3 regions of the Roseateles cavernae genome follow, and region 1 is predicted to be linked to each of the others. Evidence: predicted binding sites of a transcription regulator. Region 1 holds the regulator's gene; each other region holds the start of a gene.
What was found. Region 1 encodes FNR, which switches genes on or off when oxygen is low (the NO sensors DNR and NnrR bind a similar motif). Its sites were predicted from a motif close to TTGATNNNNATCAA; they were not measured.
Positions count from the first base shown of each region.

Region 2: a site for FNR is predicted at 998-1,011, ahead of cyoA (ubiquinol oxidase subunit II). Genes of this name have one in related genera too.
Region 3: a site for FNR is predicted at 4,698-4,711, ahead of ABGI63_RS21360 (OmpW/AlkL family protein). Genes of this name have one in related genera too.

Region 1 is NZ_JBDPLH010000012.1:49,644-56,745, forward strand. It holds gene ccoO (cytochrome-c oxidase, cbb3-type subunit II) at 1-93, shown strand, start outside; gene ABGI63_RS23005 (cbb3-type cytochrome oxidase subunit 3) at 106-267, shown strand; gene ccoP (cytochrome-c oxidase, cbb3-type subunit III) at 257-1,177, shown strand; gene ccoG (cytochrome c oxidase accessory protein CcoG) at 1,196-2,650, shown strand; gene ABGI63_RS23020 (hypothetical protein) at 2,678-2,929, shown strand; gene ABGI63_RS23025 (hypothetical protein) at 2,929-3,171, shown strand; gene fnr (fumarate/nitrate reduction transcriptional regulator Fnr) at 3,173-3,907, opposite strand; gene hemN (oxygen-independent coproporphyrinogen III oxidase) at 4,087-5,496, shown strand; gene ABGI63_RS23040 (sulfite exporter TauE/SafE family protein) at 5,499-6,203, shown strand; gene icd (NADP-dependent isocitrate dehydrogenase) at 6,307-7,102, shown strand, end outside.
Region 2 is NZ_JBDPLH010000002.1:141,402-148,503, reverse strand. It holds gene cyoA (ubiquinol oxidase subunit II) at 1-938, opposite strand, end outside; gene ABGI63_RS07505 (MFS transporter) at 1,044-2,354, shown strand; gene ABGI63_RS07500 (PEP-CTERM sorting domain-containing protein) at 2,356-3,345, opposite strand; gene ABGI63_RS07495 (serine/threonine-protein kinase) at 3,438-6,116, opposite strand; gene ABGI63_RS07490 (ECF-type sigma factor) at 6,116-6,709, opposite strand; gene ABGI63_RS07485 (VOC family protein) at 6,728-7,072, opposite strand.
Region 3 is NZ_JBDPLH010000010.1:76,788-83,889, reverse strand. It holds gene pepQ (Xaa-Pro dipeptidase) at 1-805, shown strand, start outside; gene ABGI63_RS21380 (hypothetical protein) at 992-1,270, shown strand; gene ABGI63_RS25915 (diguanylate cyclase domain-containing protein) at 1,308-1,619, opposite strand; gene truD (tRNA pseudouridine(13) synthase TruD) at 1,706-2,740, shown strand; gene ABGI63_RS21370 (hypothetical protein) at 2,766-3,206, opposite strand; gene ABGI63_RS21365 (low molecular weight protein-tyrosine-phosphatase) at 3,449-3,916, opposite strand; gene ABGI63_RS21360 (OmpW/AlkL family protein) at 4,009-4,623, opposite strand; gene metF (methylenetetrahydrofolate reductase [NAD(P)H]) at 4,767-5,597, opposite strand; gene ABGI63_RS21350 (TlyA family RNA methyltransferase) at 5,594-6,325, opposite strand; gene ahcY (adenosylhomocysteinase) at 6,332-7,102, opposite strand, start outside.

The DNA.
Region 1 (7,102 bases):
GAGATTGCCGGCGCGGCCGAGGCCGTCAAGGGCCGCACCGAGATGGACGCCGTGATCGCCTATCTGCAGGTGCTGGGCACCGCCGTCAAGTAAAGGAGAAGGCGCATGGATATCAACACCCTGAGAAGCGCGGTGACCCTGCTGCTGCTGCTGATGTTCCTGGCCATCGTGGCCTGGGTCTACAGCCGAAAGCGCGACCAGCGCACCTTTGACGAGATCGCCGAGCTGCCGCTGCAAGGCGAGATGGGAGAGCCCAATGACAAGTGATTTCTTCTCCAACGGCTGGTCTATCTTCGTGGCCGCGAGCACGATCGCGGGCCTGCTGCTGTGCCTGTTCCTGCTGATCGTCGCCAGCCGCCGCAAGGTGATGGCCAATGACAACAGCACCGGCCATGTCTGGGACGAGGACCTGAAGGAGCTCAACAACCCGCTGCCGCGCTGGTGGATGGGCTTGTTCGTGCTGACCGTGCTGTTCTCCGGCATCTATCTGGCCCTCTACCCGGGCCTGGGCAGTGCGGCCGGCACCTTGAAGTGGAGCAGCACCGGCCAGTACGAGGCCGAGCAGGCCAAGGCGCGCAGCGCGCTGGCGGCGGTCTACGCCCCGTTCAACGCGATGCCGGTCGAGGAACTGGCCAAGAACGGCCAGGCCATGGGCATCGGCGAGCGCCTGTTCGCCAACAACTGCGCCGGCTGCCATGGCTCCGACGCGAAGGGCAGCAAGGGCTTCCCGAACCTGGCCGATGGCGACTGGCTGTATGGTGACAAGCACGAGACCCTGATCGAGACCATCAGCAAGGGCCGCAACGGCGTGATGCCGCCGATGGCGGCGGCGCTGGGCAAGCCCGAGGACGTGCGCAATGTGGCCAACTATGTGCTGAGCCTGTCGGGCAGCGCGCACAACTCGATCGCGGCCCAGCTGGGGCGCAGCAAGTTCGGCGCCTGCGCGGCCTGCCACGGCATGGACGGCAAGGGCAACCAGGCCCTCGGTGCCCCCAATCTGACCGACAAGATCTGGCTGCACGGCTGGGGTGAGGACGCCATCGTCGCCATCATCAACAACGGCAAGAACAATATGATGCCGGCCCATGGCGAGCGGCTCAGCCCCGAGCAGGTCCGCGTGCTGGCCGCCTATGTCTGGGGCCTGTCGCGGTCCTCGGCGGCCGTGGCAGTCAAGTAAGCAGCGGCACAAGCCCCGATGGACAGCCCCCCGCGCAAGGTCATTCCTCTGGTGGCGGCCGACGATGCCGCCACCGAGATGGTGTCGCTCTACCAGGCCCAGCAGAAGATCTACTCGCGTGCCGTCAGCGGCTGGTTCGCGACCTGGCGCTGGGTGCTGGTGTGGGCGACGCAGCTGCTGTTCTACGGCCTGCCCTGGCTGGACTGGGGCAGCCGCCAGGCGGTGCTGTTCGACCTGGAGACGCGGCGCTTCTACATCCTCGGCCTGGTGCTCTACCCGCAGGACTTCATCTACCTGACCGGGCTGCTGCTGATCTCGGCCTATGCGCTGTTCCTGTTCACCGCGGTGGCGGGGCGGCTGTGGTGCGGTTTCGCCTGCCCGCAGACGGTCTATACCGAGATCTTCATGTGGGTGGAGCAGAAGTTCGAGGGCGACCGCGCCAAGCGCATCAAGCTCGACGCCGCGCCCTGGGGCCCCGAGAAACTGCTGCGCAAGGGCGGCAAGCAGGCGGCCTGGATCGCCATCGGGCTGTGGACCGGCTTCACCTTTGTCGGCTACTTCACGCCGATCAAGGTGTTGAGCCAGGAGGTCATGAGCCTGGGCCTGGGCCCCTGGGAATGGTTCTGGATCCTGTTCTACGGCTTTGCGACCTACGGCAATGCCGGCTATATGCGCGAGCAGGTCTGCAAATACATGTGTCCTTATGCGCGCTTCCAGAGCGCGATGTTCGACAAGGACACGCTGATCATCAGCTACGACGCCGAGCGCGGCGAGCCGCGCGGCTCGCGCAGCAAGAAGGCCGATCCGACCGCGCTGGGCCTGGGCTCGTGCATCGACTGCACCCTGTGCGTGCAGGTCTGCCCGACCGGCATCGACATCCGCAAGGGCCTGCAGTACGAATGCATAGGCTGCGCCGCCTGCATCGATGTCTGCGACAGCGTGATGGACAAGATGAACTATCCGCGCGGCCTGATCCGCTACGACACCGAGAACGGCCTGTCCCAGCATCTGAGCCGCGGCGAAAGGCTGCTGCGCATCTTCCGGCCGCGGGTGTTGATCTATGGCGCGGTGCTGCTGCTGATCACCGCCGGCCTGTTCGCCAGCCTGGCGCTGCGCGCGCCCTTCAAGGTCGATGTGGTGCGTGATCGCGGCGCGCTGGCGCGCCTGGTCGACGACGGCTTCATCGAGAACGTCTACCGGCTGCAGATCATGAACACCACCGAGGCCGTGCAGCACTACCGCATCGCGGCCGAGGGCCTGCCCGGGCTGGCCACCGCGCAGCCGGTGCGGCTGGAGGTCGGGCCGGCCGAGGCCCGCTGGGTCTCGGTGGCCTTGCGGGTGCCGCCGCAGAGCGCGGCCCAGGCCGGCAGCGGCGCCCATGAGATCCGTTTCGCGATCGAGCGCGAGGCCGGGACGGACGAGCAGTCCGCCTACGCCTTGAGCGAGAAGTCAACCTTTGTCGTGCCGCGCTGAGCGTGGCGGCGTCCCGCAGGAGCAAATATGAGTGAACCGCAAGCAAGCAGCGCGCCGAACCGACCCTGGTGGCGCGAATCGATGATGTGGCTGGTGATCGGCGGCCCCAGCGTGGTGGTGGTCGCCTCCTTTGTGACGCTGGCGCTGGCGATCACCCACCCGGACCCGGTGATCGAGGTGGTGCCGGCCCAGGCCAGCGCCGGCAGCGATGCGGCGCCGAGTTCGGCGCAGACCCCGGCGATGAAGGCCCGCAACCATGCGGCCACCGGGGGACGCTGATGGACGAGCCATCACGGCGCTCGCGCCTGGTCATGGCCATTCTGTGGCCCTCGTTCCTGATGGCGGGGGTGCTGGAGGTGCTGGTCTTCAGCCTGCTTGATCCGGCCGCGCTGGCCGAGGCCAGCGCACTGTCCAGCACCAGCATCTACACGCTGGGCTTTCTGGGCTTCTGGATCGTGACCGGGCTGAGCTCGGCGTTGAGCCTGTGGCTGGCCGGCTTGCCGCCGGCTTCTTCGCGCTGAATCAGCAGTTGCTGCTGTTCACCAGGCGCTGCAGGCCGGCCTGGTCGAGGATCTGGATCTGGCGCTGCTTGACGTCCAGCAGGCCCTCTTCCTGGAACTTGGAGAAGGTGCGCGACACGGTCTCCAGCTTCAGGCCCAGATAGCTGCCGATTTCCTCGCGCGTCATGCGCAGCACCAGGCTGGAGGCCGAGAAGCCGCGCGCCTGCAGGCGCTGGGTCAGGTTCAGCAGAAAGGCGGCCAGGCGCTCCTCGGCCCGCATGCTGCCCAGCAGCAGCATCACGCCATGGTCGCGCACGATCTCGCGGCTCATGATCTTGTGGAACTGGTGCTGCAGATCGGTGAATTCGCGCGACAGCTCCTCGAGCTGCTCATAGGGGATCACGCAGACCTGGGAGTCTTCCAGCGCCACCGCATCGCAGCTGTGGCGGTCATTGCTGATGCCGTCCAGCCCCAGCAGCTCGCCGGCCATCTGGAAGCCGGTGACCTGGTCGCGGCCGTCCTCGGACGACACGCAGGTCTTGAAGAAGCCGGTGCGCACCGCATAGAGCGACTGGAAGGCATCGCCGGTGCGGAACAAGGTGTCGCCGCGCGCGACCTGACGGCGCGTCGCCACCAGGCTGTCGAGCTGCTCCAGATCGGGCTTGGACAGGCCCACCGGCAGGCACAGCTCGCGCAGATTGCAGCTGGAGCAGGCGACCTTGAAGGGCTCGATCTTGATGGCGGGTGCGGTGCTCATGCCGCGCATTATGGTCTGTCCGGGGCCGCCGCCTTCCGTGCCAGTGTCCGGCTTGGGCGAAGAGTGGAGGGGTGTCAGCATGATGTTCCTCAAGGTTGCCGTGATTGTTGTCGGGGCCATACGCAGCAAGCTTGATGCAGGTCAATTGCCCGCCAGCTAGGCTTGGCACAGTGGCGGACATGCCAAACAGCACCACCGCCACAGCTCTCGGAATCAGCGAAGAACTGCTGCGTCGCTACGACGTGGCCGGCCCGCGCTACACCTCCTACCCGACCGCCGACCGTTTCGTCGAGGCCTTCACGGTGGCCCAGTACGAACAGGCGTTGGCCCAGCGCGCCAGCGGCTCGCTGGTCGGCGGCGGCACGCCGCTGTCGGTCTATGTGCATGTGCCGTTCTGCGAATCGGTCTGCTACTACTGCGCCTGCAACAAGGTCATCACCCGCCACCATGAGCGCGCCGGCGAGTATCTGCAGGCCCTGAACACCGAGATGGACCTGACACTGGCCCATCTGGGCCGTGCACAGACCGTGTCGCAGCTGCATCTGGGGGGCGGCTCGCCGACCTTTCTGAGCGATGCCGAGCTGAGCCAGCTGATGCTGGACCTGCGCAGCCGCTTCAAGCTGGCGGCCGGCGCCGAGATCTCGATCGAAGTCGACCCGCGCACCGTCACCGAGCAGCGCCTGACGCATCTGCGCAGCCTGGGCTTCAACCGGCTGAGCTTCGGCGTGCAGGACTTCGATGCCGAGGTGCAGAAGGCGGTGCACCGCATCCAGAGCTTTGACAGCGTGGCCAGCCTGATGAGCCAGGCCCGCGCGCTGGGCTTCGAGTCGACCAATGTCGACCTGATCTACGGCCTGCCGCTGCAGACCCCCGAGTCTTTTGCCCGCACCGTCGCCCAGGTCGCGGCGCTGCGGCCCGACCGCATCGCGCTCTACGGCTATGCCCATCTGCCGCAGCGCTTCAAGCCGCAGCGCCGCATCGACATCACCCAGTTGCCGCCGGCCGCCGACAAGCTGCACATGCTCTCGGGGGCGATCAGCGGTTTCATTGCCCAGGGCTACAGCTATATCGGCATGGATCATTTCGCCTTGCCGACCGACTCGCTGGCGGTGGCCAAGCGCCAGGGGCGCCTGCACCGCAATTTCCAGGGCTACAGCACCCAGGCCGACTGCGACCTGATCGGGCTGGGCGTCTCGGCCATCGGCCGGGTCGGTGCCACCTACAGCCAGAACGCCAAGACCTTGCCCGAGTACTACGACGCGCTGCGCCAGGGCCAGTTGCCGGTGGTGCGCGGCCTGGCGCTGACGCGCGACGACCTGCTGCGCCGCGCGATGATCATGGCGCTGATGTGCCAGGGCCGGGTCGAATTCGAGTCGATCGAGCTGGCCCATCTGATCAAGGTGGGCGAGTACTTCCGGCCCGAGCTGGAGCGGCTGGCTCCGCTGCAGCAGGCCGGCATGGTCACGATCACGCCGGACGCGATCGAGGTGACGGCGCTGGGCTGGTACTTCGTGCGGGCCGTCGCGATGGTGTTCGACCGTTATCTGCAGGCCGATCGCACAAGAGAGCGCTTTTCTAAGATCATCTGAGCATGGATGCAGCTCTTGCCGGCTCGGCCCTGCTGATGGGCCTGGCCGGTTCCCCCCATTGCCTGGCGATGTGCGGCGCGGCCTGCGCCGGCCTGAGCGGCGGCGCGCCGCGCGCGATGGCCTCGTTCCAGCTCGGGCGCTGGCTCAGCTACGCCGCCGGCGGTGCGCTGGCGGCCGCCAGCGTCGGCTGGGCCGCGCAGCTGGGCCAGGCCACCGCGGTGCTGCGGCCGCTGTGGCTGATGGTGCATATGGCGGCGCTGGGCCTGGGGCTTTATCTGCTGTGGCGCGGGCGCCAGCCGGCCTGGCTGGAGAACCTCGGCCAGCGGGTCTCGCGCGAAACCAGCGTGTCGCTGGCGGGGCTGCGGCCCGGTCAGGCGGTGCTGGGAGGGGCCCGGCCCACCCGCGCGCTGCTGGGCGGCCTGGCCTGGCTGGCCTGGCCCTGCGGCCTGCTGCAGTCGGCCCTGGTGGTGGCGGCGCTGGCCTCGGGGCCGGCGCAGGGGGCGCTGGTGATGACGGCGTTCGCCGCCGGCTCCGGCCTGGGTCTGGTGCTCGGGCCGGCGTTGCTGCGCCGCCTGTTCGGGGTCGGGGAGGGCGGCCTGGTCTGGGCGATCCGGCTGGCCGGGCTGGGTCTGGCGGCGGCCTCGGTTTTCGCGCTGGGCCATGGGGTCTGGGTGCAGATCGCCGACTGGTGTGGTCGCGCTTTTTGAGTCCAACACTTATATAAGACTTGAGCCCTTCGCCGGACTTGCCGGCATAGAATCGGCGCCTCAGTCGTTTCACCCCTTGCGCTTTGCGCGGAGCAGACCACACATGTATCAACACATCAAGGTGCCCGAGGGCGGGCAGAAGATCACCGTCAACGCCGACTTCTCCCTGAATGTGCCCGATCAGCCCATCATTCCCTTCATCGAGGGCGATGGCACCGGTTTCGACATCACACCGGTGATGATCAAGGTGGTCGATGCGGCGGTGGCCAAGGCCTACGGCGGCCAGAAGAAGATCCACTGGATGGAGATCTATGCCGGCGAGAAGGCCACCCAGGTCTACGGCCCCGATGTCTGGCTGCCGGCCGAGACGCTGGAGGTGCTGCGCGAGTATGTGGTCTCGATCAAGGGGCCGCTGACCACGCCGGTCGGCGGCGGCATCCGTTCGCTGAACGTCGCGCTGCGCCAGGAACTGGACCTGTATGTCTGCCTGCGTCCGGTGCAGTATTTCAAGGGCGTGCCCTCGCCGCTGAAGGAGCCCGAGAAGACCCATATGGTGATCTTCCGCGAGAACTCGGAAGACATTTACGCCGGCATCGAGTACGAGGCCGAGAGCGACAAGGCCAGGAAGCTGATCAAGTTCCTGCAGGAGGAGATGGGCGTCAAGAAGATCCGCTTCCCCGATACCTCGGGCATCGGCATCAAGCCGGTTTCGCGTGAAGGCACCGAGCGCCTGGTGCGCAAGGCCATCCAGTACGCGATCGACAACGACAAGCCCAGCGTCACCATCGTGCACAAGGGCAATATCATGAAGTACACCGAGGGTGGCTTCCGTGACTGGGCCTACAGCCTGGCGCAAAAGGAATTCGGCGCCGAGCTGATCGACGGCGGCCCCTGGTGCA
Region 2 (7,102 bases), on a different contig from region 1:
CTGCCCTTGCCCAGGCCGCCGGCGGCGTCGATCGCCATCATCTGGGCCATGCACATCTTGCTGCCGTCGACGCAGCGGTTCAGGATCGCGTCATACAGGCCCGGAGCCACCGTCGCATAGCGGCGCACCGGCTCGCGCGCGCTGGGCTGCTCCAGCTGCAGATAGTCGGCGCGGGTCAAGGCCTGGCCCTCGGCCTTGTTCTTCTGCACCCACTGCTCGAAGCCAGCCTCGGACAGGCCGTGGAACTTGAAGCGCATGTGCGAGAAGCCATCGCCGCTGAAATTGGCCGAGAAGCCGTCGAACGCGCCGGGCTTGTTGATCACCGCATGCAGCATGGTCTGCATGCCGGGCATCGCATAGATCTGGCCGGCCAGCGCCGGGATGTAGAAGGAGTTCATCACCGTGGACGCGGTGATCTTGAACTGGATCGGCCGGTCCACCGGCGCGGCCAGCTCGTTGACCGTCGCGATGCCCTGCTCGGGGTAGAGGAACAGCCACTTCCAGTCCAGCGCCACGACCTCGACCACCAGCGGCGCCTGGCCCTGCGGCAGCGGCCGGCCTTCGGCGATGCGGTCCAGCGGCCGGTAGGGGTCGAGCTTGTGGGTGCTGATCCAGGTGATCGCGCCCAGCGCGATGATGATCAAGAGCGGCGCGCCCCAGATCACCAGCTCGAGCCGGGTCGAGTGGTCCCAGTCGGGGCTGTAGGTGGCGGACTTGTTGTTCTGGCGGTAGCGCCAGGCGAACAGCAGGGTCAGCGCGATCACCGGCACGATGATGATCAGCATCAGGATCGTCGAGGTGACGATCAGCTGCGCCTGCTGCTGGGCGATATCGCCCGAGGGTTTCATCACCACCATATTGCAGGCGCCCAGCGGCAGGGCCAGGGCCAGCAGGCCCAGTCGTGCTAAGGTGGTATCGACTAAAGGTTTTGGGGACATCGGGAATACCAGGCCGGCGGGAAAACGCTAGTTGCGCATCGGTCGGAAATGTATCTTGATTGACCCAAATCAACGATAGGACATTTTGTCCAAGGCAAGCGAGACATGGCCAGCAGTAACACCCTCACCCATCCCGGCATCCAGGGCACCCAGCCCGAGCACAGCCTGGCGCCCGGCGACATCGCCGTCGGCGTCGTGATCGGCCGGGCCTCCGAGTATTTCGACTTCTTTGTCTACGGCATCGCCTCGGTGCTGGTCTTCCCGGCGGTGTTCTTCCCCTTCGCCGACCGGCTGGAGGGCACGCTGTACGCCTTCGCGCTGTTCGCCTTTGCCTTCGTCGTGCGGCCGGTAGGCACGGTGGCCGGCATGGCCATCCAGCGCCGCTGGGGCCGCAGCGCCAAGCTGGCCTCGGCGCTGTTCCTGCTGGGCTGCTCGACCGCCGGCATGGCCCTGCTGCCCAGCTATCACAGCCTGGGCCTGGGCGCGATCGCGCTGCTGGCGCTGTTCCGCATCGGCCAGGGCCTGGCCCTGGGCGGCTCCTGGGACGGCCTGCCCTCGCTGCTGGCGCTGAACGCACCGGAAAACCGCCGCGGCTGGTATGCGATGCTGGGCCAGCTCGGCGCGCCGCTGGGCTTTCTGATCGCCTGCGGACTGTTTGCCTATCTCTGGGGCAGCATGTCCGAGCACGACTTCCTCGACTGGGGTTGGCGCTTCCCCTTCTTCGCCGCCTTCGCGATCAATGTGGTGGCGCTGTTCGCGCGGCTGCGCCTGGTGGTCACCCATGAGTACGAGCGCGAGCTCGATGCCAAGGAACTGGAGCCCTGCGATGTCGGCGAGTTGCTGCGCAGCCAGGGCAGCAATGTGCTGATCGGCGCCTTTGCCGCGCTGGCCAGCTATGCGCTGTTCCACATCGTCACGGTGTTCCCGCTGTCCTGGATCATGCTGTTCTCGGAGCGCCCGGTCGGCGAGGTGCTGGTCGTGCAGGTGGTCGGCGCCCTGCTGGCGGCTGGCGCGATGCCGCTGTCGGGCCTGCTGGCCGACCGCATCGGCCGGCGCCGCACCCTGGGCATGCTGGCGACGGCCATCGGCGTGTTCAGCCTGTTCGCGCCGCTGCTGCTGGACGGCGGCCAGGTGGGCCAGGACGCCTTCATCCTGCTCGGCTTCGTGCTGCTGGGCCTGAGCTACGGCCAGGCGGCCGGCGCGGTGACGGCCAACTTCCTGCCGCGCATGCGCTACACCGGCGCCGCGCTGACAGCCGATCTGGCCTGGCTGATCGGCGCCGCCTTCGCGCCGCTGGTGGCACTGGGCCTGTCGGCCCGCTTCGGCCTTGCTGCCGTCACGCTCTATCTGCTGTCGGGCGTGGCCTGCACGCTGCTGGCGCTGCGCGCCAACCGGCTGCGCAACGCCCGCGACTGACTCAGCCCCCGGCCGACGACGACTGGCGCGCCCGGCGCCAGCCCAGCAGGGTGAGGCCCAGGGCCAGCAGGGCCCAGCTCTGCGGCTCGGGCACCGGGGCCGTGTTGCCGAAGCCCTCGCCATAGTCAAAGCCGCTGCCCGAGCGCAGGTAGTAGGTGGCCGGGTCGAGCAGCGCGCCGCTGACACCGTCGTAGAGGCTCAGGCCCATGAAGCTGGCGGTATTGCCGTAGTCGGCACTGTAGCTGCAGCCGCCCGACGGCGCCGGCAGATGCGGGGGCAGCGCCGACAGCGTGAACAGGCATTGCGACCGCAGCGCCAGACGCCATTCCACATCGAACTGATAATTCCCGAACTGCGGCTTCGGGCCCAACCTCATGCTGAAACCGGTGGCGCTGACATCGAAGATGCCGCTGCTGGCCAGCGTGCTGCGCGTCTGGCCGCCGGCCAGCACGTCCTGGGTTGCCCAGGTACGCTCGGTGACCAGCAAGCCGTGAGGGCCGACAACCATCGCCAGCTCGGCCAGGATGTCCAGCCGGTTGCCATACTCTGTATTGGTCTCGATGCGCCCGCCGGCCCGGCCCCCGAAGTGATAGTCGATGCGCATCACCGTGTTCGCATTGAGCCCCGCGCCATCCAGGCTCAGCGTGTCCTCGAAGGAGGCCTGGCGCAGATTGCCGCCGATGCCGAACTGGCTGCCATCCGTCGCATAGGCCCGGCCCGCGCCGAACTCGGCCACGCGCAGACGGCCCAGCTCGGCCGAGACCAGGCCGGTGGTATTGGTCGCATCCTTCAGCCAGCTCATCTGCAGCACCTTGCCGGGCTGAGGGTTGTAGCGGGTGCTGCTGTCATAGGCCAGCCCACCGTAGGTATAGGTATAGCCCGGCGTTCCCGGTGCCTGGCCGACCGACAGCACTTGCTGCTGAGCAGCAGCCTGGCCGGCCAGGACGGCGAGCCCCAGCGACAGCAGCGGGCTTGACAGTGATGGCTTCATGATTTTCTCCCATGGGTAACGACAAGCAAAAAGGCTTGTCACGGGGCATACGCAAATCGCGGCCCGACCCGGACAGGTCGCTCACCCACAAGCTAGGGGGTCGGGCGGGTCAGGGAGTGCGCCGGGCCCAGCTGGGCCAGCAGGCCGGCCCGGCCCTCGCTCAGCAGTGCGGCGGCCTCCCCGACGCCGGGGCCGCCACTGCGCTGCAGCGCCTGGCCCAGGCGCAGCCGGGCCAGGGCCAGCTCCCAGGACTGCGCCCACAGCAGCTGCTCGCGCAGCCGCAGCGCCGCGCGCAGCGGCGCCACCGCCTCCGGCGCCCGGTCCTGGGCCAGCAAGGCCTCGCCCAGACCCAGCCGGGCCTCGGCCAGCGCCGTCAGCGCCGGCGCGCCCAGAGCCTCCAGCGGCGCCAGCAGGGCCTCGTACTGCCGCCGGGCGCCGGCGTGGTCGCCGCGCTGCGCCGCCAGCCGGGCACGCAGCAGGCCCAGGCGCCGGGCCAGCAGATGGCCAGTCCCCAAACGCTCGGCCAGCCGGGCCTGGGCCGCCTCGAGGCCGGCAGCGGCCCCGGCCAGATCGCCCGAGCCCAGCTGGGCCTCGACCAGGAACAGCCGGCCGCGCAGCGCCAGCGGGCTGGCCGGGCCGGCAAAGCGCTCGGCAAGGCCCAGGGCTTCGCGCAGCACCGGCAAGGCCTCGCCCCAGCGCTCGCGCTGGCTCAGCACCGCGCCATACATGCCCATCGCGGCCGCCACCGCCGCCGAATCGCCGCCGCGCCGGCGCTGCGCCTCGAAGGCGCTCTTCAGCACCGGTTCGGCCTCGGCCAGCCGCCCCAGGCGCAGCGCCAGCGTGCCGGTATTGCCGCGTATCACCAGCGCGTCCAGGTCCTCGGCGCGGCCCAGCTGCTCGAAGATGGCCAGCGTGCGGCGGTAGGCGGCCAGCGCCTCGTCCTGCCGGTTGGCCGCCGTCAGCGTGATGGCCATCGAGTTGTAGAGCAGGGCCGTCTCGCGGTGGCGCTCGCCCGAGAGCGCCTGGCGCTGGGCGATGGCGCTGCGAAAAGTCGCCAGCGAGCCCGCCAGATCGCCCTGGGCCCGCTGCAGGCTGCCCCGTATCAGCAGGCCCTCCAGCAGTGGCTCGCGATGTGCAGCCGGCGCGGTCGCCCAGAAGGCCTCGGCCTGGCCCAGCAGCGCCGCAGCCTCCGCCACGCGGCCACGCAGCAGCTCGATATTGGCCAGCTTCTGCCGCACCAGGGCCAGGTCTTGCGCATCGGCCTGCGGCCCGGCCGCCGCCAGAAAGCCTTCGAGCAGCGGCAGCTGGCCCTCGACATCGCCCAGCGCTCCATACAGATCGGCCAGCGTGATGGTCAGCTTGCCGGCACGTTGCGGGTCGTCGCGATACTCGGCAATCACCCGGGCGGCGCTGCGGTCCAGCATGGCCTTGGCGGTCAGCGGGCCGGCCGCCGACGCCGCGGCGGGATCGGCAATCGCGCTGCGGAACAGGCCGATCAGCTGGTAGCGCAGCGCCTCCTCGCGCGCCGCCGCCCGCTCGGCCACCGCGCGCTGCAGCTCGGCCCGCTGCATCTGCCACAGGCTCAGCCCCAGCCCGCCGGCCAGCGACGCGAACACCAGACCGCCGCCGGCCACCCACCAGCGGTAGCGGCTCAGAAAACGGCCCAGCAGATAGGTCGCCGAGCGACCGCGCACCGCCAGCGGCGCGCGGACCAGATGGCGCGCTATGTCCTTGGCCAGGGCCTCGACGCTGGCATAGCGGCCGGCCGGATCCTGGCTCAGGCAGCACATCACCAGCGCGTCCAGATCCCCGGCCAGCACGCGGCGCCAGGTGCTCGGCGGCCTGATGCTCAAGCCCGCCAACGCAGCCGCCATCGCCTCGGCCGAGCCGGCCGGCAGCCGGTAGGGCCGCCGGCCGCTCAGCAGCTCGTAGAGCACGACGCCCAGCGAATAAATATCCGAGGCGGTGCCGAGGCTGCGCCCGGCCAGTTGCTCGGGCGCGGCCGCGTCGGGCGTGAACGAGTGCCCATCCAGCGGCAGCGCCGCGCCCAGCAGATGGGCGATGCCGAAGTCCAGCAGCTTGACCTGGCCATCGGGCGTCACCAGGATGTTGGAGGGCTTCAGGTCGCGGTGGATGACCAGGGCCGCATGGGCATGGCCGACCGCGCTGAGCACCTGCAGAAACAGCCGCAGCCGCGCCGCCAGATCGAGGCGCTGCTGATCGGCATAGCGCGTGATCGTCTGCCCCGGCACCCATTCCATCGCCAGATAGGGCTGGCCGTCGGCGGCAAAGCCGGCGTCATACAGGCGCGCGATATGCGGGTGCTCCAGCCCGGCCAGCAGATCGCGCTCCTGGATGAAGCGTCGGGCCGCCGTCTCGTCGGTCTCCAGACCCAGGCCGCGATGCGGCAGCTTCAGCGCGACACGGCGCAGCACATGCTCGGTCTGCTCGGCCAGCCAGACACTGGCCATGCCGCCCTGGCCCAGCGGCTCGATCAGCCGGTAGCAGCCGACCATCGCGCCCGGCAGCAGGGCCGCGCCGGCCCGCTGGACCAGGGCCTGGGCCACCAGGCCCGAGGGCGCGGCCGCCAGCCGGCCGTCATCGGCCTGCTCGTGGGCGGCGAGCAGGCGGCGCAGCGCGGCGCCGATCTCGGGCTCGCTGGCCTCCAGCGCCGCCAGCCAGGCCGCGCGCTGCGCCGGTGCCAGGTCCAGCGCCTCGTCGAAGCCTTGCGAGATCCGGGCCCAGGCGGCGGCGTCGACCGGCGCGCGCATCAGGCATCGCCCTGCAGCCGCAGCCGCATGAAGGCGCGCGCCTTGTCCCAGTAGCGGCGCACGCTGCGGTCGCTGATGTCCATGGCCAGCGCGATCTCGGCATCGGTGCAGCCACCGAAATAGCGCATCTCGACCACCTGGGCCAGCTTGGCGTCGAGCAGCTCCAGCTCGTTCAGCGCGCGCTCGACATCGAGCACGGCGGCGGCATCGGCGCCCTGCCCCGCGCCCAGATCGGCCGCGCGCTGGGTATCGAGGGTCAGGTCTTGCCCAGCGCCGCCGCGCCGGGCCGCATTGCGGTGGCGTGCAAAGTCGATGACGATGTGGCGCATGGTCTTGGCGGCGTAGGCGAAGAAATGCTTGCGGTCGGCTATCGTCAGCCGGGCGCCCTGGACGAAATGCAGAAAGCTCTCGTGCACCAGGGCCTGGGTGTCGAGCAGGGTGTCGGGCCGGTGGCTGCTGCGCAGGCGCGCGCGGGCGATGCGCAGCAGGTCCGGATAGAGCTCGGCAAAAGCCCGGTCGGCGGCGCCCCGGTCGCCACCATGGGCGGCGCGCAGGAGGGCGGTCAGCGACTCGGGGGGCGGCGGGCGGTCCATGCTGGGCGCAGTATCACATCAAGGTGGGGGCGGCTGATGCAGGCCGAAGCGCACACCTTGGGGATCGACACCCAGGCAGAAAACACCGAAGCCCGGCTCGGCGGCACCGGGTTCATCAGCCCGCCCTCCCAGCGCCCGCAGCCGGGCCAGCGCCGCCGGCATGTCGGGCACCTGGAAGAAGACCAGCATCTGCGGCGTCGGGTCGTCGCCATGCAGGCCCAGCGTCAGGCCGGGCCCCTGGAACCACCCCTCTCCGGGCCGCTCGGTGGGAGTGAACGGCCAGTCGAACAACTGGCGGAAGAAGGCTTGCGAGCTGCGCGCGTCCGGCGCGCCGATTTCCAGGTAAGAGACGGTTCCGATCATGGCTGACTCCTTTGCACGACGGTTGAACGA
Region 3 (7,102 bases), on a different contig from region 1:
GGTGCCGGCCCATCGGGCCGCCAAGGCCGCCTTCGAGGCCGGCGCCTCGGAGCTGGACATCCACCGCGCCTATCTGGCGGCCAGCGGCCATACCGATCGCGACCTGCCCTACAGCAATATCGTCGCGCTCAACGAGCACGGCGCGGTGCTGCATTACCAGTATCAAGACCCGACCCCGCCGGCCCAGTCACGCTCGCTGCTGATCGATGCCGGCGCCCAGGTCAATGGCTATGCCTCGGACATCACGCGCACCTGGAGCGGCCGCGACGAGCGCTTCGATGCCTTGCTGGCGGCGATGGAGGCGGCCGAGCTGGCCCTGGTCGACGAGGTGCGTGCCGGCGTCGACTACCGCGACATCCATCTGAGCACGCACCGCCGCATCGCCGCCATCCTGGCCGAGCAGGGCATCGTCCGCATGAGTGCCGAGGCCCTGGTCGAGCAGCGCGTCACCAGCACCTTCTTCCCGCACGGCATCGGCCATCTGCTGGGCCTGCAGGTGCACGACATCGGCGGCTTCATGGCCGACGACAGCGGCGCGCTCGCGCCCAAGCCCGAGGGCCATCCCTATCTGCGCCTGACGCGCCGGCTCGAGCCCGGCATGGTGGTGACGATAGAGCCGGGGCTCTACTTCATCCCCACCCTGCTGAACAAGCTGCGCGCCACGCCGGCCGGCAGCGCGGTCAACTGGGGCCTGGTCGAGCACCTGGCCCGCTTCGGCGGCGTTCGCATCGAGGACGATGTGGTCTGCCGCAGCGACGGCGCGCCGGAGAACCTGACGCGGGATGCGTTTGCGGCGCTGGGGTGATGGCGGGTGGGGCGCGGCCCGGCCGGGGGGGCGACTGTAAGAGTTTAGGTTTGTCCGACACCCGCCCTCACGGTGGTGTCGTTCGCGACGCTGCGCTGACACCGGGCAGGTGTCCGACAGACCTAAACTGATCCGATCTCTTTTCCAAGAATCTGGTCCTGTATTTCTTGTGCCATAGAGCGCACAGTGGCAGCTCGTGAGAAAGCGCGCTACTGGCATATCGAAATCATGGAATGGGTCCCTGCGGTCTTCATTGCGTTCAAGGTCGGCGTGCTGGGCATTGGCATGTTCTACGCCGTCAAATGGCACTACGACCAAGGACAGAAGAAGGGGACGGAGACGCAGCGCGCGGTACTTCGCACGAGCCTGAAGCTCGCCGCATTGTTCGTGGTGCTAGTCGTCGTCCTGTTGCTCGTCACCTTCAGCGTTGGCACAAGGCTTGGCTTGGACTTGAACTTTCCATGATTGCAAAGGCTGTCATCGCGGCGCACGCGCTCGCAGCTCAGGAGGCCACCGGTGCGGCCGCAGGAGTCCCAGGCTCCCGCATGAATGCTCGCCCCATGCCGCTGCGTTTGCCAGCCAGCATGATGTGGTCGGCTAGCTGAATAAGCTCATGAGGGCTCACCTCATCGTCCGGCGCGGACAAAGCAACGCCTGCGGTCACGCCCAACGTGATCACAAGTCCTGACGTCAGCGTAACCGGCTCGCTCACCGATGCGATGCCGCGATTAACAGCCGCCTTCCACTCCCCGTCTACTACGTCAACCTGCACCAACACAAGCTCGTCGCCGTGAGTTGGCGCCCGCCAAGGCATGCAGCTAGCGGAGAATCACGGTCTGGACCGCCCCCGATGGGCGAGACAGTCTCTCCCTCTCTACGGCTGCTGCCGTCAGACTGCTCATGACCGACGCCCCTATTCAATACACGACCTTGCCGTCCTGGCCCAAGGCTTACCCGGCCAGCGGCGCCAGCGCCACGCTGAAATTCCTCAACGAGGATTTCATCGTGACCGAACTGCCGCTGCAGCTGCCCTCCGGTGCGGGCGAACACCTCTGGCTGGACATCGAAAAGAACGGTGCCAACACCGCCTTCGTCGCTAAAGCGCTGGCCGAGGCCGCCGGTGTGCAGGAATGGGATGTGGGCTATGCCGGCCTCAAGGATCGCTACGCCATCACCCGTCAGTGGTTCAGCATCTATCTGCCGAATGGGAAGGGGAAAGGCGAGACGCCCGACCTGACCCTGCTTCAGCACCCGGAATTCAAGGTGCTGAGTCAGAGCCGGCACGTGAAGAAGCTGCGCCCCGGTGATCTGCAGGGCAACCGGTTCCGCATCGTGCTGCGTGAGGTGAGCGGCGACCCCAATGCCATTCAGGCCATCGAGGCCAATCTTCAGGCCGCTGCGGCGCGTGGCGTGCCCAACTACTTCGGCGCTCAGCGTTTCGGCCATGACGGCGGCAACATCGAGCAGGGCCGAGCCATGCTGGCGCGCGAGATCCGTGTGCGCAACCCGAAGAAGAAGGGTCTCTACCTCTCGGCGCTGCGCTCCTTCGTTTTCAATGAGGTGCTGGCGCTGCGCATCCAGCAGGGGCTCTGGGGCCAGACCTTGCCTGGTGATGTGATGGACGAGGCGGGACTGCCCACCGGACCGCTCTGGGGACGGGGCCGCGTGATCACCACCGATCAGGCGCAGGCCCTGGAAATGGGCGTGGCCGAACGTCACGCCGGCTTGTGCAACGGCATGGAGCACGCCGGTCTGGACCAGGAGCGCCGCGCCCTGGTGGCCAGGCCGGTGGACCTGTCATGGGAATGGCCGCAAGCCGATCAACTGCTGCTCACGTTCTCTTTGCCCGCCGGGACTTACGCCACGTCCGTGCTGAACGAAATCCTCCACACCACGGAGCCTGAGCGGCACACCGAGCCTGCGGCTGTCGAATGACGGGGCCCTCACGGGGTTCGGCCGCTCATACCTTGGCGAGGAAGGCCGCCGCATCACCCGCTTCACACTTCCAGTCTGCGAAGACCCCGACCAGATTGCATTCCACGCAGCGGCAAGCGATGTAGTACCAGCGCACGTCATGCGTGCCCTCGTAGACGGAGACGCCTGACATCAGCTCGAACACCTCGTTCTCGCACACGCACTCGTGCGCCTCGGGCGCGGCTTCTTCAACGTAGTCCGCGCTGTCGCCCATCAGGTGTTCCTGCCCGCAGTCGGTGCAGGTGCGGATGGCCACGCCGGCTTCCTCATCGGTCTGCAGCGCGAAGGTCCGGCACCCGCAATCGCATTTGGACGCGGCAAACCGGACGGCCTCATGGCGATTCGCAATGCTGTAGCTGCGCAGCTCGGCTTGGGTGTCGCCGGACGTCGTCCCGTACCAGAACTCGCCCTTCTTCGTCAGTGCCATTGATGCTGCTCCATTCTTCAAGGTGGGCTTCCCGGCAGGCCTGAGGCCAGGCTCGCCCCGATCATGCGGATTTTGCCTGGAGGCCCGGCGAATCGTCGTCAAGGGCCCCGCCACGGGTGGCGGCCGTCCGAAACTGACATGGGCTGAAGCGGGGGGCCTAGCTGAAGGTCGGCAGAAGAACCCGCACGCGTTAGGCGCTTTCCGCTGCAAAACCGCCCCGCAGCTCTGCAGCGACGGTGCACTCACCGATGGCGCAGCGCCGCGATCAGCCCGTCGCAGGCTGCTTCCACCAGATCCAGCACCTCCTCGAACCCTGCATCGCCACCGTAGTAGGGGTCGGGCACATGAGGGCTGCCGGCGTGCGGAGCGTAATCCATCAGCAGCTTCAGCCGGTACCGCTGCGCCGGCGGGCACAGACGCTCGGCGAGGCTGAGGTTGTCGCCGTCCATCGCCAGCACGAGGTCGAAGTGCTCGAAGTCTGCCGCGACGAGTTGGCGGGCACGCAGCGCGCCCAGCTCATAGCCGCGTCGCTCGGCATGCTGCTGGCTGCGCGGGTCGGGCGGCGCGCCGATGTGATAGCCATGGGTGCCGGCGGAGTCCACCTCGATGTCCAGCCTTGCTGCCGCCAGCTTGGCGCGCATCACGCCCTCGGCGGTGGGGCTGCGGCAGATATTGCCCATGCAGAAGAAGAGGATGCGGTGAACGGACATCGGCAGGCCCCAGAAATGAAGTCTCAGGGCGCCGATTGTCCGTGGCTCAGCCGTGCGGCCGAGCCGCACGGCTTTTCTTCGGGGTGGGGGGCTTAGAAGCGCCAGCCCAGACCCACGCCGACCAGCAGCGGGTCGACCTTGAACTTGCCGGCCGACTGGCCGTGCGAGTAGACGGTGGTGTCGATCTGCACCTTCTTGACGTCGACGTTCAGGTAGAGGTTCTTGGCCAGCTCGATATCGGCGCCGACCTGCAGCGACAGGCCGTAGCTGTTCTTCTTGATGCTGGGGGCCAGCGCGTTGACCACGGACGGCGCGAAGTTGACGCTGGAGAAGCGGGTGTAGTTCAGGCCGGCGCCGATATAGGGGCGGAAGCTCGCGGTGGGTGCGAAGTGGTACTGCAGGCTCAGGGTCGGCGGCAGATGCTTGAGCGAGCCGATCTTGGCGCCGCCGGCCTTCAGGTCGTGCTTTTGCGGATAGGTCAGGACCAGCTCGGCTGCGATGTTCGGCGTGAAGAAATAGCTGATGTCGACTTCAGGAATGGTCTTGTTATTGATCGCCAGGCCCAGACCGGTGCTGTCCTTGTTGGCCGCGTCGAGATGCACGGCACGCACGCGCACCAGCCAGGGCTCTTGCACGGCCTGGGCCTGGGCGGTGCCGGCCAGGCTGAGAGCGGCGAGGGTGGCGAGGACGAACTTCTTGGACGACATGGCAATAACTCCTTGTTGATGGGACCTGCGTGGTCCCGATGAAGCTATTGGAGGCGCGCGGCACGGCTTACCACTTGATCTGACGCAAGCGAAAAAAAGCCCTCGCGAGGAGGGCCGGTGGAGTTTGCGCTGGCTCAAGCTTGTCAGCCGAGTCTGAGGCGTTTGCACAACTCCAGGGTCAGTGCCGACTGGTTCAGCGTATAGAAGTGGATGGCCGGCACGCCGCCGGCAATCAGGCGCTCGCAGACCCGCGTCATCACGTCCAGGCCGAAGGCGCGGATCGAGGCCGCGTCGTCCATATAGCCTTCCATCTTCAGCGCCACCCAGCGCGGGATCTCGATGCCGTCGCGCTGGGCGAACTGGGCGATACGGGCGTAGTTGTGGAAGGGCATGATGCCCGGGATGATGGGTGCGTCCACACCCAGGGCCCGCACCTCGTCCACGAAGTTGAAATAGGCGTCGGGGTTGAAGAAGAACTGCGTGATCGCGGCGCTGGCGCCGGCGCGCATCTTGTCGGCGAAGTGCTGCAGATCGCGCGCCGCGTAGCGCTGCTGCGGGTGGTACTCGGGATAGGCCGCGACCTCGATCTTCCAGTCCGGGCCCTGGGTCTCGCGGATGAAGCGCACCAGCTCGGCCGCATAACGGAACTCGCCGGCCGTGGCCGTGCCGCTGGGCAGGTCGCCGCGCAGCGCGACCACGCGGCGGATGTTCTGGGCCCGGTAGGTGGCCAGGATCTCGGCGATGTTCTCGCGCGTCGAGCCGACACAGCTCAGATGCGGCGCGGCCTCATGACCCATGGCCGCGATGTCCATCACGGTGGCCAGGGTCTTGTCGCGGGTGGAGCCGCCGGCACCATAGGTGACGCTGAAGTACTGCGGCTGCAGGACGCTCAAGTCCTGCACCACGGTCTTCAGCTTCTCGGCGCCCACCGGCGTGTTGGGCGGGAAGAATTCGAAACTGACAGCGGTCGTCATGGTTGTTGTGCCCACAAGAAGAACTCTTTATTGCCATCACCCCCGGTGATGGCGCTCTCGAAATAGCCGCGCACCTGCCAGCCCAGCGCCGCTGCGGCCTCGCGTGCCCGGATCTCCAGCAGCGGGTACTGGGCCGCATCGCGCACCAGGCCGCCGCGGCCCAGGGCCTTGGGCCCCAGCTCGAACTGCGGCTTGATCAGCAGCAAGACCTGGCCCCCCGGCGCCAGCCAGGGCGCCAGGCGCGGCAGCTCGCCCAGCATCGAGATGAAGCTCAGGTCGCCGACGATCAGCGCAAAGCGCTGCGCCGGCTGGTACTGCCGCACATGCATGCCCTCGATGGCCTGCACCCGCGGGTCGCCCGCCAGGCCGGCATGCAGCTGGCCATGGCCGACATCGATGCCGATCACCTGAGCGGCGCCGCTTTTCAGCAGACAGTCGGTGAAGCCGCCGGTGCTCTGGCCGATGTCCAGCACGGTCAGCCCGCCGAGGGCCAGCCCGCTGGCCTTCAGCGCGCCTTCGAGCTTGAGCCCGCCGCGCGAGACGTAGCGCAGCTCCGCGTCATCGGTGATGCGGAACTGCGCCGTCTCGGGGATGTCCTCGCCGGCCTTGCGGACGGCGACCCAGCCCTTGCCGGAGGCCCACTCGGCCGCGCCGTTCTCGATCAGCCGCTGGGCGGCCGAGCGCGTCGGCGCCAGGCCTTGGGCGACGAGCAACTGATCCGCGCGCATCGGCTCTCAGTAGCGGTAGGTGTCGGGCTTGAACGGACCTTGCTTGGGCACGCCGATATAGGCGGCCTGCTCGTCCGTCAGCTCGCTGAGCTGGGCATTCAGCGTGACCAGCTGCAGGCGCGCGACCTTCTCGTCCAGGTGCTTGGGCAGCACATAGACCTTGCCGATGTCGTAGGCGTCCTTGTGGGCGAATAGCTCGATCTGGGCGATGGTCTGATTCGCGAACGAGGAGCTCATCACATAGCTCGGGTGGCCCGTGCCGCAGCCCAGGTTCACCAGGCGGCCCTTGGCCAAGAGGATGATGCGTTTGCCGTCCGGGAAGATCACATGATCGACCTGGGGCTTGATCTCTTCCCACTCATACTTCTCGATCGAGGCGATGTCGATCTCGTTGTCGAAGTGGCCGATATTGCAGACGATGGCGTTGTGCTTCATCGCGGCCATGTGCTCGTGGCGGATCACGCCCTTGTTGCCGGTCGTCGTCACGAAGATGTCGGCCTTGTCGGCGGCGTATTCCATCGTCACGACGCGGTAGCCTTCCATCGCGGCCTGCAGCGCGCAGATCGGGTCGATTTCGGTGACCCAGACCTGGGCCGACAGCGCACGCATGGCCTGGGCCGAGCCCTTGCCCACATCGCCATAGCCGGCGATCACGGCGATCTTGCCGGCGATCATCACGTCGGTGGCGCGCTTGATGCCGTCCACCAGCGACTCGCGGCAGCCGTAGAGGTTGTCGAACTTGCTCTTGGTGACCGAGTCGTTGACATTGATCGCGCG